Regions from separate parts of the Shewanella sp. SM55 genome, predicted to be linked through region 2. Evidence: predicted binding sites of a transcription regulator. Region 2 holds the regulator's gene; each other region holds the start of a gene.
What was found. Region 2 encodes LexA, which represses DNA repair genes until DNA is damaged. Its sites were predicted from a motif close to TACTGTATNNNNATACAGTA; they were not measured.
Positions count from the first base shown of each region.

Region 1: a site for LexA is predicted at 2,658-2,677, ahead of L5L91_RS21915 (LexA family protein). Genes of this name have one in related genera too.
Region 3: a site for LexA is predicted at 1,726-1,745, ahead of L5L91_RS07305 (YebG family protein). Genes of this name have one in related genera too.

Region 1 is NZ_JAKKRS010000023.1:26,670-30,960, reverse strand. It holds gene L5L91_RS21930 (HNH endonuclease) at 1-415, opposite strand, end outside; gene L5L91_RS21925 (transcriptional regulator) at 584-859, opposite strand; gene L5L91_RS21920 (Y-family DNA polymerase) at 985-2,241, opposite strand; gene L5L91_RS21915 (LexA family protein) at 2,241-2,648, opposite strand; gene L5L91_RS21910 (NERD domain-containing protein) at 2,791-3,447, opposite strand; gene L5L91_RS21905 (nuclease-related domain-containing protein) at 3,687-4,291, opposite strand, start outside.
Region 2 is NZ_JAKKRS010000016.1:90,700-94,990, reverse strand. It holds gene coxB (cytochrome c oxidase subunit II) at 1-741, opposite strand, end outside; gene L5L91_RS18225 (cell division inhibitor SulA) at 1,145-1,657, opposite strand; gene lexA (transcriptional repressor LexA) at 1,654-2,274, opposite strand; gene plsB (glycerol-3-phosphate 1-O-acyltransferase PlsB) at 2,435-4,291, shown strand, end outside.
Region 3 is NZ_JAKKRS010000004.1:35,632-39,922, reverse strand. It holds gene L5L91_RS07320 (PqiB family protein) at 1-312, opposite strand, end outside; gene L5L91_RS07315 (paraquat-inducible protein A) at 299-916, opposite strand; gene L5L91_RS07310 (paraquat-inducible protein A) at 918-1,550, opposite strand; gene L5L91_RS07305 (YebG family protein) at 1,757-2,056, shown strand; gene L5L91_RS07300 (GAF domain-containing protein) at 2,074-2,532, shown strand; gene proQ (RNA chaperone ProQ) at 2,813-3,442, shown strand; gene prc (carboxy terminal-processing peptidase) at 3,471-4,291, shown strand, end outside.

The DNA of each region.
Region 1 (4,291 bases), on a different contig from region 2:
TGGGTAAAGGCATTTTAGAGTACTTTGCTTTATGGTTACCAACCGCATAGTAATCACCGCCAATAATATCGAGGGACATGTCAGAGACTTCTTCTATATACTCTTTTATCTTGGCGCTGCCTGTATCTGCGTAACCGTCGTTATCTTCATCCCATATTATTGGGAATATTCTTAATGAATAACCTTCATTTTCTACTAGTTTTATATACTCAAGAGCTTCGCCAAATGCATTAACCCTACACCCTTCGTTATTGAACTCCCAGCTCATTGAAAAAATCAACGCTCTGTCTCCGTTTGTATTGACATCCCACGCACCAAAATATACTTCCTTTTCTTCGTGATTCACAAAGGCCCAACCATACCGAGCATTGCGATTAGTTGCGCCGTAGGATTCCATAAATTTTTTGCGTGACATTCTCTACCTTACTTAGTAATTAGTTTTTCTTCGTGTAAATATAAATGTTGATTAGATTAATCGGCGTCAGTTCTTAACTTTTGACCAACATTACTTTTTGTATACCAAAGTTAACAGAAAATCTATGTTCATACTTTGGTCCATAACTTGTTTCGGGGCAACAGTGAGTTACATTGGGAAGTGTTCATTTTCATATGATTCAACTAATGAAATCCATTTTTCAAGCTCGGAACCTTCAGCAGTATTAGGTATTGCATCAAACAATCCTTCAATTTTCTTTAAAGCTGCACGATACTCATCATCAGAACTCAGAGGCGTCTCTTCGCAATAAGTAATAATCTCATACCCGACAGAAGGAGAATCAACCCTTGCCGCTAAGTCATCAGATAGTGGTGCGGTAGCGTCACATTTTGAGAGCAATATATTGATTTTAGTATTCTTCATTATCAATTCCTCTATTCGAATCGTCACAGTTACAGTAGCCACTCTGTAGTATGACTAAAAATTGGGTCTAAGCTATACTGACACGCTTTGAGGCATTAACGTGCTAATCCATCTACTGTCAGATATCAACACTTTATCTCTGGCAGACATTTCCATTTAGTCGTGTATTGCGGTGTGAGCAGGTCGCGGCGCATGGCCCATTTTTGCTCGATACCTTGGGCGGCAATGAATAAGGTGTCTGTGCCATAACGTTGATTGATGCAATCAAGGGTCTTCATTAACGCGGGCTTGGCTTTTGAGACATTGAATAAATCTAACTGGCCATGCTGGGTGCTGACCAAATCAATCAGACCTACACCGATTTTATAATAACGTACGCCGGCACGGAAAAGTTGAGATGCTGCTTGTGTCATACCTTGAGTGAGTTCAATGCTGCAATCGGTGGCACAAGCAAAGTGCACTAAGGTCTTAAAGCCTGTAGGGCGTTCATCGTAGGGAGAATTGCTGGCAAACAACAACATGGTTTTACAGCTTGAACCTTGCTTACGCGCTTTCGCTGCAGCAATCGCCACATGTTTACTTAAGGCTTGCAGTAAATCCTCATAATCGGTAATGCGTTCGCCCACACTACGAGTTGAGAATATTTGCTTCTTATCCGCCCTGGCCTCGTCCCACACTTTGCACGCTTGCCCATTGAGTTCACGCACAGTGCGTTCTATTTCAATACTAAATTGCTTACGCGCTAAACCTGCAGGGATTCTAGCTAAATCATAGGCGGTTTTTACGTTCATCAATTCAAGTTTTTTGCTTATCCTGCGCCCAATGCCCCAGACATCATTCACATTCATTGATTGTAAAATTGAAATCCTGTCTTGTTCATTATCAATCACACACACACCCTGATAGCCAGGTAACTTCTTTGCCGCATGATTGGCTGCTTTAGCCAGTGTGAGTGTTGAGCCTATGCCGACACAAACCGGTAAACGTGTTTCTTTCCAAACAGCTTTTCGAATCAACTGACCTTGGGTTTGTAAACACTTGATGGCGGGGTAACAATTTTTAAAGGAGAGAAAGCTTTCATCAATCGAATAGACATGCTGCTCTGGTGCAAATCGGCCAATGATATTCATCATCTTTGCGGATAAATCGGCATAGAGCTCATAGTTACTTGAACAAACAATGACACCTAATTTCGTGCACAAGTCTTTGACTTGAAAGTATGGTGCAAACTTAGGAACACCCCGTTCTTTCGCTTGCTTGTTTGCCGCTACGATGCAGCCATCATTGTTGCTCAACACAATCATTGGCTTACCACGCCAATCAGGTCTAAATACCTGCTCGGCACTGCAATAGAAACTGTTGGCGTCTACCAAGGCAAACATCAGATGTCCGCTAATAATGGACTTTGGCGATGACAACGAATAGAACGAATAACAACACCTTCAATGGTAAAGTTATCGTAGTCGTGAATAGGCTGAGGTTGGTGCTGTTCATTCGATGAAAGCAGCATGCGATGCGTTTTATCGAGGATTTTACATACAAATTCACCGTTGAAATTGGCAACAATCACATCACCATGACGCGCGGTTTCCTGACGGTCAACAATCAGTAAATCGCCATAAAAAATGCCCACTCCCTGCATTGAGTCACCTTTTGCGACACCAATAAAAGTCGCGCTAGGATGCACAACTAACAGCTCATCAAGGCTCAGACCCAACTGACTATATTCAGCTGCAGGGCTTTCGAAGCCAGTGATACCGGCACTGGCATAGATAGGGATAATACGCATAGTCAACACCACTGTTTTTATATACAGTGATTATAGGCGTTGTTAGGTAACTGGCAAGAATTATTGTGATGTTTCGATGTAACACCACTGGTTCTTTTCTTTATCAAACCCCACGTCAAAATTCACCGCGGTGGAGGCGTTTTTAGTTGAGTTTTTCTATAGATCTACACTTGGGGAATCCAGAGCAACCCCAAAATTGTTTCCCATTATTCTCACCACGCTTAGTTTCACGCAGAACCATTTCTGAACCACAACGCGAACATAGCTTTACTGGTTCTTTTGATGCGACCAGCTCTTTAATATACTTTCGATGCTTAAAGTCTGTAACAACACCTCTTTCAAGTTTAGTATTATTTATAATATCAATGAGTTGAATGTACTCTGCATCCGAAAAAACAGGTTGATCGATCTGCTTGATGTAGTTTAAACAGCCTCGTGCATAGGTGACATTTTCAGGCATATCCGTTTTGAACGTACTGTCACCAATGAATACTATTATTGAGTGCATTTTTGATGGGTCTATGTTTAACAATGATTCCAGCGTTTTAACATGCTTGTAATTCTGATGAAGGGGATTCTGAAACTTAGAAGAGTGACGATAGATTTTCTGAGTCCACTGTTTTTGATTTTTTGAACCAAAAATCCAACCTTTCATGTTCTTAGTTTCGATCACGAAAACACCAAACTTAGATACTACAATATTATCGATTTGGGTCGTACCATCTTCAGTTAGCAAGGTAACGTCTTTTACCAACGTATAATCTAACGTTGGCAACTGTGCCAGTAGTTTGTTTACCAGATATTAACCGAACACACCTTTAAACCACCGACTCTTAAAAAGCGAGATGATGAATAATAAAGGTATTAAATACCAAACTTGAACTAAAGCTTCCGACAGTAATCCGAATATATCCACGGAATTTCCTTATTCAACTAACGCCCGCCACAGGGGGGAGACTAGATACCTCCTGCGGCCCGATTAGCTGCTTTTATTTATGTGTTAGCTGCATAATACAACCTGCCTTCCTTATAAAGGGCTTATGGTTGATATATTAACTCAGCCTTTGCCCAAACAAGCGATTCCTCGATTATCCTCAGAAACTCTTTGCCATTAAATCCCAATGGATACAAAGAATAAGGCTCTGAAGATAAATGAACAGGTTTAACTGATGCCATAGACAATGTAATTTCTTTCTCTTGATTACATAAATAATGAGCATTGTCAGCCAATGCAATCAAAAGCTCTTCAACGCTTACTTTCATAAAACCAGCGAAATAGTCATGATCAAACTCGAGTGAAGTATCAGCAATCAAACCTTTAACTTTTGGTGTTTCAACCGTTAAACCTAAAATTTGTCTAAGTTCTTTATTTATGCCAAGATTATCCTTAAACGCTTCAACTTTTTTCCTTACCTGTATACCAGCTTTACGTAATGTACGATCCCGGTAATGAAATATCTCAGAGTGAGTTGTACGGTAGTATGTTGATTTCACTTCAATGATAAAGACAATATTATCTATGACACAAATTAAATCAATCTCACCTGCTTCAATCCCACTTGGAGTACTTGCAGTATAATTTCGTATCACATTGAAGCCACGGCCTTCGAATGCATCACCTAACTGATTTTCTATTCTTGTTG
Region 2 (4,291 bases):
AGCCTCAAACTCGGCTTCGGGTAACGCTTGTACTACGATAGGCATAAAACCATGGTCTTTACCGCAGAGCTCGGCGCATTGACCACGGTAAATGCCGGGTTTGTCGATGCGAGTCCAAGCCTCATTGATAAATCCAGGGTTGGCATCTTTCTTAATTGCAAAGGCGGGTACCCACCAAGAATGGATGACATCCTCTGAAGTCATCAGAAAGCGGATTTTGCGGTTTATCGGTAGAACGAGCGGTTTATCGACTTCCAATAGATAGTTTTCACCCTTGGTTTCGGTGCCTTCTATTTGTGCTCTGGGTGTTGTCAGTATGCTATAAAAATCAATATCTTGATCGAAATAGCTGTAATGCCATTTCCATTGGGACCCCGTGACTTTTACGGTGAGATCGGCGTTGCTGGGATCTTCCATTGCGATTAAAGTTTTTGTCGCTGGAATCGCCATTAAGATCAAAATGATAAATGGCAGAATCGTCCAAGCGATTTCAACTTTAGTGCTTTCGTGAAAGTGGGACGCGACAGCGCCTTTGGATTTTCTGTGGTTGATCATGGCGTAAATCATGACGCCAAAGACCACTAGGCCTATTGCGCAGCAGATATACAAGATGGTCATGTGCAAGTGATAAACCTTGCCACTGATCTCGGTCACGCCAGGGGTCATGTTGAACCGCATGTCCGCGGCGGTCAACGGTGGTGCGAAAAGCACCACGAGTAAACAATACAACAATTGCTTCACAAGACTTCTCCTCTGCCAATTGCGAATAGCAACTACAAAGAAGAGCAACACAGTAAGTCTCAACTCTATGCAAACTCTTCAGTTCCCAAAAAAGCTTTTTTGACTTCAACGTGCGTTGGCGGCTGTTACTTTTAATCAAGTATTGTTACTGCTGGTAATTAGCCACGCTGGCACATACTGCTGAAATAAATCTGTTCTCTATTTTTAGTGGCGCTTCGAGTTCGATAAATACTCGATTCATTGACCACGGAAGGTGATATATCATCACCGACTTAACCAACCATACTTGCTGTTTAAATATTGATCAAGATCACTTATTTATCTAATTATCTGAAAAATTGCCAAAAAAAAGCCTCACATTCATAGGTGAGGCGGCTTTCAAGGTAAAAAATTAAATGAATATTTAGTGTACAGCGCTAAAAAAAGATTGCTGACCGAAGAGATTGCCTTGCTCAATACGTACGTCTGCATGTAAGTGACTGTTTACGTCTTCAAGCACTATGCCCATAGCTCGGGCACTTTTAGCCACGATTTGTAGGCGTCGATTATCCCGTGCATCCAATGATTGAGTCCAAGTAATGACTGCACTGGACGTACCACTTGTTAGGGCTTTTTCCATCGCCCACAGGGTTTCGACTTCATCTTTAGCATGTACCAGCAAAACTCTATCCATACGCACACCTGCGTTGGCGAGCATTTGCTTGTAGCCAATACTTGGAGGGTTGATGAGCACTAACCAACGGCCCTGTTGGCTTAACTGAGCGAGTTGTGCACTCAGATGAATTAATTCTTGGCGACCTTGAGTCTTAGTTGGCATACAGGCGATGGGCGCATGGTGCCAGTCATAGTCGGCATCACGGACTTCATCGAGCCACAGGCCCGGATGGCGGGGGGCATTGCCAAGTAGTTTATTCATAGCCAATCTCCATTACGGATCACACCGACGGCGAGTCCTTCAATTGTTAAACTTTGGAAGCCTAAATCCACTTTAATCGGGGAGTAATCTTCATTTTCGGCATGTAGATAGACCACATTACCTTTTTTTTCGAAACGTTTAACAGTGACATCGTCATCGACTCTAGCGACAACCACTTGACCATTTCTAGCTTGTTCTACTTTATGAACTGCCAGCAAATCACCTTCGAGAATGCCGATATTTTTCATGCTGTCGCCTTTTACTCGCAGTAAAAAATCGGCGGCGGGATGAAACATGCTTGGGTCGACTTGGTAGTACTGTTCAACATGTTCCTGGGCGAGGATAGGTTCACCCGCAGCCACTTGGCCGATGAGCGGTAAACCTGTTTCAGTCAAATCTTCGATTTCCGCAGGCAGACGAATGCCCCGAGATGTGCCAGGCATGATCTCAATGCAGCCCTTTTTCGCCAACGCTTTAAGGTGTTCTTCAGCCGCATTGGCGCTCTTAAAACCTAAACGGGTTGCGATTTCTGCCCGAGTGGGTGGCATGCCAGTATCGGCAATATTTCGTTTAATTAGCTCTAAAATTTCAGCTTGGCGTGGCGTCAAAGGTCTCATGGTGTTTCCTGTTTTTCTATACAGTTACTGTTAGTATATACAGTATTATTTGCAGCGCAAGTATTAACCACTTTTTAGCTATGTTGGAGAGAATTAGCGAATATTGCCCATAGTCTGGTATTCTATCGGGCTAGTAAACGCACTTAATTGCATAAGAATAATGCCTAAACACGACTCTCTTTGGTTGAAATCATTACGTTGGATCCAAAAACACTTAGTGCACACTATTGTGGTGCCTCAGGATCCCTTTGCCGATCTGAATCTGGATGCTTCCAGACCCCTTGTTTATGTGATGAAAACAGAATCCCTCAGTGACATCGCTGCTTTGAGCGAAATAACGGCTAAGTTAGGCTTACCAAGCCCTTATGAGCCTCTAGTGGCTAATGGTGTGACTGCGCCTCGGGTTGTCTGTCTTCAAGGACGTAAGCCACTGTTTGGCGAACGTGCTGGTAATGAGCCTTTCCTCGAATGCTTTATGCGTTTGTTAGCCGTGCATAAGGAACGTCCTGAATTAGATATTCAACTGGTACCCGTGAGCCTGTATTGGGGCCGAACGCCAGGGAAAGAAGACGACACTATGAAGGCGGCCGTATTTGAGCGGGAAAACCCGACTTGGCTGCGCAAGTGCTTGATGATTCTGTTCTTAGGTCGACATAACTTCGTGCAGTTTTCGAATGCCGTATCCCTGCGTTACATGGCTGACGAACATGGCACCGACATGGGGATTGCCCATAAGTTAGCACGGGTTGCGCGCGTGCATTTCCGTCGTCAACGTAAGGTAATGACAGGGCCTGTGCTGCCAAACCGCCAAGCACTGTTTCATTCGTTACTCAAATCTGAGTCGCTGCGCAAAGCGATTCAAGAAGAAGCCGCCAGTAAAAAGATTTCTGAGACCCAAGCGCGCGAGACGGCTATTGAGTATCTCGATGAAATCGCTGCCGATTACTCAGACAGTTTAGTGCGTATTGCCGAGCGTTTTTTAACTTGGCTGTGGAACAAGCTTTACAGCGGGATCAACATTAAAGGCGCCGAGCAAGTTCGGCAGTTACACCACGATGGCCACGAGATTGTTTATGTGCCTTGCCATCGCAGCCACATGGATTACCTGCTGTTATCGTATATTTTGTATTATCAAGGCATGGTTCCGCCGCACATTGCTGCCGGCATTAACCTCAATTTCTGGCCCGCGGGACCTATGTTCCGTCGCGGTGGTGCCTTCTTCATCCGCCGTAGTTTTAATGGCAACAAGCTGTACACCGCAGTATTTCGTGAGTATTTAGACCAGCTGTTTGCTAAAGGTTATTCGGTGGAATACTTCTCCGAAGGTGGTCGTTCACGTACTGGCCGTCTGTTGGCGCCGAAAACTGGCATGATCGCCATGACGATGAACAGCGTACTGCGCGGTATTGAACGTCCTGTCACGCTCGTGCCTGTGTATTTAGGCTATGACCATGTGATGGAAGTGGCGACTTACCATAAAGAGTTAAGCGGTAAGAAAAAGAAAAAAGAATCTGTGTGGCAGGTGTTCGGTGCCATTCGCAAATTAGGTAATTTTGGCCAAGGTTATGTGAATTTTGGCGAGCCTATTACCCTGCAAAATTTCTTAAATGAGCGTGCGCCAAACTGGCGTGCTGAGTTGGCCGATGATCCCGAGCAGAAACCAAGTTGGTTAACGCCAGCGGTAAACGTGCTGGCTAATCGGGTGATGACGCGTATCAATGATGCCGCAGCCGCGAGTTCGGTGACTTTGACTAGCTTAGTTTTACTGGCGACAGATCAAAACGCCTTAGAACGTAGTCTGCTGGAGCGTCAGCTTGATTTGTATCTGACCCTACTCAAAAAAGTGCCTTATACTTCTTATACATCTGTTGCCGAAGGTGATGGTAAGCATTTAGTGCAGCAAGGTTTAGAGCTGAACAAGTTTGTTGTTAGTGCCGATCCTTTAGGGGAAATAGTGTCTATCGAAGCGAGTCAGGCTGTGTCTATGACTTACTATCGTAACAATATCATTCACTTA
Region 3 (4,291 bases), on a different contig from region 2:
CCAGAAGAGGGTTTCTTTATTCAAGAAAGGCTTCGCGCGGTAGTCCATCATGACCTTGACGTTCACACCTTTGAGATCTTCATCTATGCCAATGTCTTTCACTTTACCGACAGTCAAACCTTGGTATTTGACTAAGGTTTTACCCACATCAATCCCAGTGGCGCTCGGAAAGTGAATTTGAATTTCAACCCCCGATTCTTTAATGCTCTTAATGCCCAGCCAAGCACCTAATGCCAACGCGACAATAGGAAGCAGCCAAATGGGCGAAAAGAGTTTTTTCTTTACAACTTTCGGCGATTCAATTTGTGTCATCTTGAGGTTCCAATCGATCCCAGAGTAAACGAGTGTCTAAAACTTTTGCGGCTAACTGAGTTAACAGAATCACCAAGGCAAATGCGGTAGCCGCAGGCGCGGGTTTCGCGTCGAGTAATTGTCCCATGTTCACTAATGCCACTGTGATTGAGATGACAAATAAATCGAGCATTGACCAGCGGCCAATCCATTCGATGATGTGAAAACCCACCATCAATTTCTTTTTTGAAATCGGAATATCAAAGCTTATCGCACACAGATAAATGGATAAGCCGATGATTTTAATCCATGGTACTAAAATACTGGCGGTAAACACTATGATGGCAATAGGCAGCATATCTGAATGCACTAAATGCAAAATGCCTGAAAAAATGGTGTCGTGCCGCACTTGCCCTTGATTGGTCAGCATAGTGATAGGGTAAATATTCGCTGGCACCAGCAAGATGGCAGCGGTAATCAACAAAGCCCAACTTTTTTGCAGGCTGGAATAGTCCCTGACGTGCAACTCAGTTTCACAGCGCTGACAGTGCGTGAGTTCACTGCTGTTGAGTTGGCGACACACTTTACAGAGACATAGGCCGATATCTTTACCTTGTTGTTTCATATCAGCTATGACCTTCCAATAACGTCCACATATGTTCTAAGTCGTATTCTCTTTGTAGAAACAAGGTCACGAGAAACAGCATAGTGAAGCAAAATGTGCCCATACCAAAATAAATGTCCGAAAAATCAGATAGCTGAAATGATGAAACTAAGAAGCTGATCACATAAATTTCCAGCATAGTGAGTTGCGATAAGACGCCATGAAATTTTAACAACTGCTTCAATGAGTTACGCCAAAAAAGGCTACTCAATCCCCATTTCACAATTAAAATCTGTGTCAATATCGATAACAGTAATAAGCCTGGACCTATCACAGCTGCGGCAAGTACGGCGACACCTACAACCCAATAGCCTTGGTCAAATACTGCAAATGCCCCTTGGAAAACCGTAGTAGTACGAATACTGCCGAAAAAGTGGATCTCGAGTACGGGTAAAAAATTGGCAGGGAAATAAAACACTAATGCCGAAATACATAGGGCTAACATACCATTCACAGAGCAGTATGGCGTGTCATAAAGTGCAGTGCTGCAACGAGGACAGATTGCTCTAACGCCGCTAGGCAAGGCACGTTTGCGGACTGCTAAATCGCAGGAGCGGCATAGGGTTACTGAATTTTCTGCTGCGTTTTCATGCATATAAAAATATATATTAGCCTAATAGGAGTAATAACAGCGAGATCGGTGCAAAGTGTCGTGCTAGTTAGCTGTTAAGCCACGTCTAGCGCTTTATAATCTTGGCAACGAAAGTACGCTAATAATATCAGATTAATCAGAACACTTGCATCACAAGTTCAATCTATGTCACTCTAGTTACTGTATATAAAAACAGTGCGAGGGCAGTCATGGCAGTAATAACACAGTTTGTCGTGGTCAGAGAAGGGGTTGAAAAGATGACATTCACATCTAAGAAGGAGGCTGATGCCTACGATAAGATGCTCGATATCGCCGATAACCTTATCCCCTTCATTCAAAAAGCTGATTTGGGTATAGATGAAAGTGTGGGCGAAAAGCTCGCATTCTATTTTGCTAACAATAAAGATGAGCTGACGAACTTGCTTAAAGGCGCCGTTCAGGTTAATAGTACGCCAACGAATCCGCCTGCAGCGAAAAAAGCGGCTAAAAAGACCGAAGCAGCAGAATAAAATTGTTAGGAAATGTAATGAAATCGAAATTTTATGAGTCACTTAACCGTCAAGCCTTGGCCTTGTTGGAAGGGGAAGACGACCTTGTTGCGGCGATGGCGAATTTTTCAGCCTTGCTCAATGATAATTTAACTGAGCTGAACTGGGTGGGATTCTACGTCATGCGTGGTGAACAACTGGTACTTGGCCCGTTTCAAGGTAAAGTGGCTTGTACACGCATTCCGTTAGGAAAAGGTGTGTGTGGTACAGCAGCATTCACTAATCAAACTCAGCGAGTGGCTGATGTCCATCAATTTGATGGTCATATTGCCTGTGATTCTGCCAGTAATTCTGAAATCGTTGTGCCAGTTCGTGCGCAAGGTAACGTGGTTGCCGTGCTCGATATTGACAGTCCTATCTTCGATCGTTTCGATGAAGAAGACCAAAAGGGGCTGGAATTACTGGTTAAAAGTTTTGAAAACTGCCTATTTGATTAATTTGCGTACAATAACGCATAATTCATAGTCGCAATCGGTGGCGTGCGCCTTATAATATGCGCCTGCACGCATTAAGCTGGTTTGATTGGCATGCAATGAATAAGCTTAGTGTTTTGAGCTGTCAAAATTTGTTAAGGTATATTTTTTAACTTTAGTAAACGCGGCTAGGATGCTAATTTGTACGTTGACTCAATATTGAGTTTAACGAAGATAAACGACATGTAAGAAGCTGATATATATCACCTCGAATCGATGTCCCTTTTTGACTGTGGAAGTAATGATGGAATCAACAGAAAAGTTGACCGACACCAATGCAATTTTGGCGTATTTGTATGAAACATTTCCTTTGTGCTTTATTGCTGAAGGTGAAACTAAGCCATTAAAAATCGGATTGTTTCAAGATTTGGCTGAAAGGTTGGCTGATGATTCTAAAGTCAGTAAAACTCAGCTCAGAGTTGCCTTGAGACGTTACACCAGCAGCTGGCGCTATTTAAAGTGCGTTAAAGCAGGCGCACAACGCGTAAACCTGGATGGCGAACCTTGCGGCGAGTTAGAGCAAGAGCACATTGATCATGCTCAAGCCATGTTGAAAGAGAGTCAGGATAAGGCCAAAGCGAAACGTGCAGCACTTGCACCTAAGCCCGCGGCGAAGAAAGCACCTAAAAAGGTGGCTGTTCCTCAGCGTCCTAAAACTGAGCGTCCTGCTAAGCCTGCACCAAAAGCTGCAGCGCCAGTCGTCAATTATGTTCAAGCACAATTGACTGATTTAACGAAAAAACAACGCGTCAATGTTAAATTAGGTATGACACCCGTAGCCGGTGTGATTACTGACATTAACAAGGAAGATATTCATGTTCAGCTTGATAGTGGCCTAACGATTAAAGTTAGAGCAGAACATATCCTGCTGTAATCATTTATTAAAACGGAGTAACTTGTTGATGCGAAAACTCACTTTGGCTACCTCGATCGCCACTGTTTTTGTCGGATTCTCGGCTTGGGCCGTACCACCCACGATTCAAATCAGCGAGTTACCCACTCTCAAGCAGGAAGCGCAACATAAGGTTGCGAGCAAAAGGGTAACGGACTTATACACTCGTTCGCACTATCATAGATTCAATCTTGATGACGCCTTTTCTGCGCAAATTTTTGATCGTTATCTGCAGCAGTTAGACTATCGCCGCAATGTGTTAACCCAAGCGGATGTCGATAGTTTTAAACCTTATGCTACCCAATTCGATGACATGCTCAGTTCTGGTGAACTTGAGCCTGCCTATAAAATGTTTGATATCGTCCAAAAGCGCCGCTATGAAGGCTTTGTCTATGCTTTATCTCTATTAGATAAAGAGATGGATTTTTCTGCGCCCGGTGATGCCTATGAGTACGACCGCGATGAGGCCGCATGGCCAAAAGATCAAGCCGAGATCAATGAGTTATGGCGTCAACGTGTTAAATACGATGCGCTAAATCTGAAACTCACAGGTAAGAAATGGCCTGAGATTGTTGATATCCTGCAAAAGCGTTATAACAACGCTATTAAACGCTTGATTCAAACTAACAGTGAAGACGTGTTCCAAGGCGTGATGAATGCCTTCTCTCGTAGCATTGAGCCACATACAAGTTACCTTTCACCACGCAATGCTGAACGTTTCCAAATGGAAATGAACTTGAGCCTTGAAGGCATTGGTGCTCAACTGCAACTTGAAGACGATTACACAGTCATTAAAAGTTTAATTACTGGCGGCCCTGCTGCGGGCAGTGA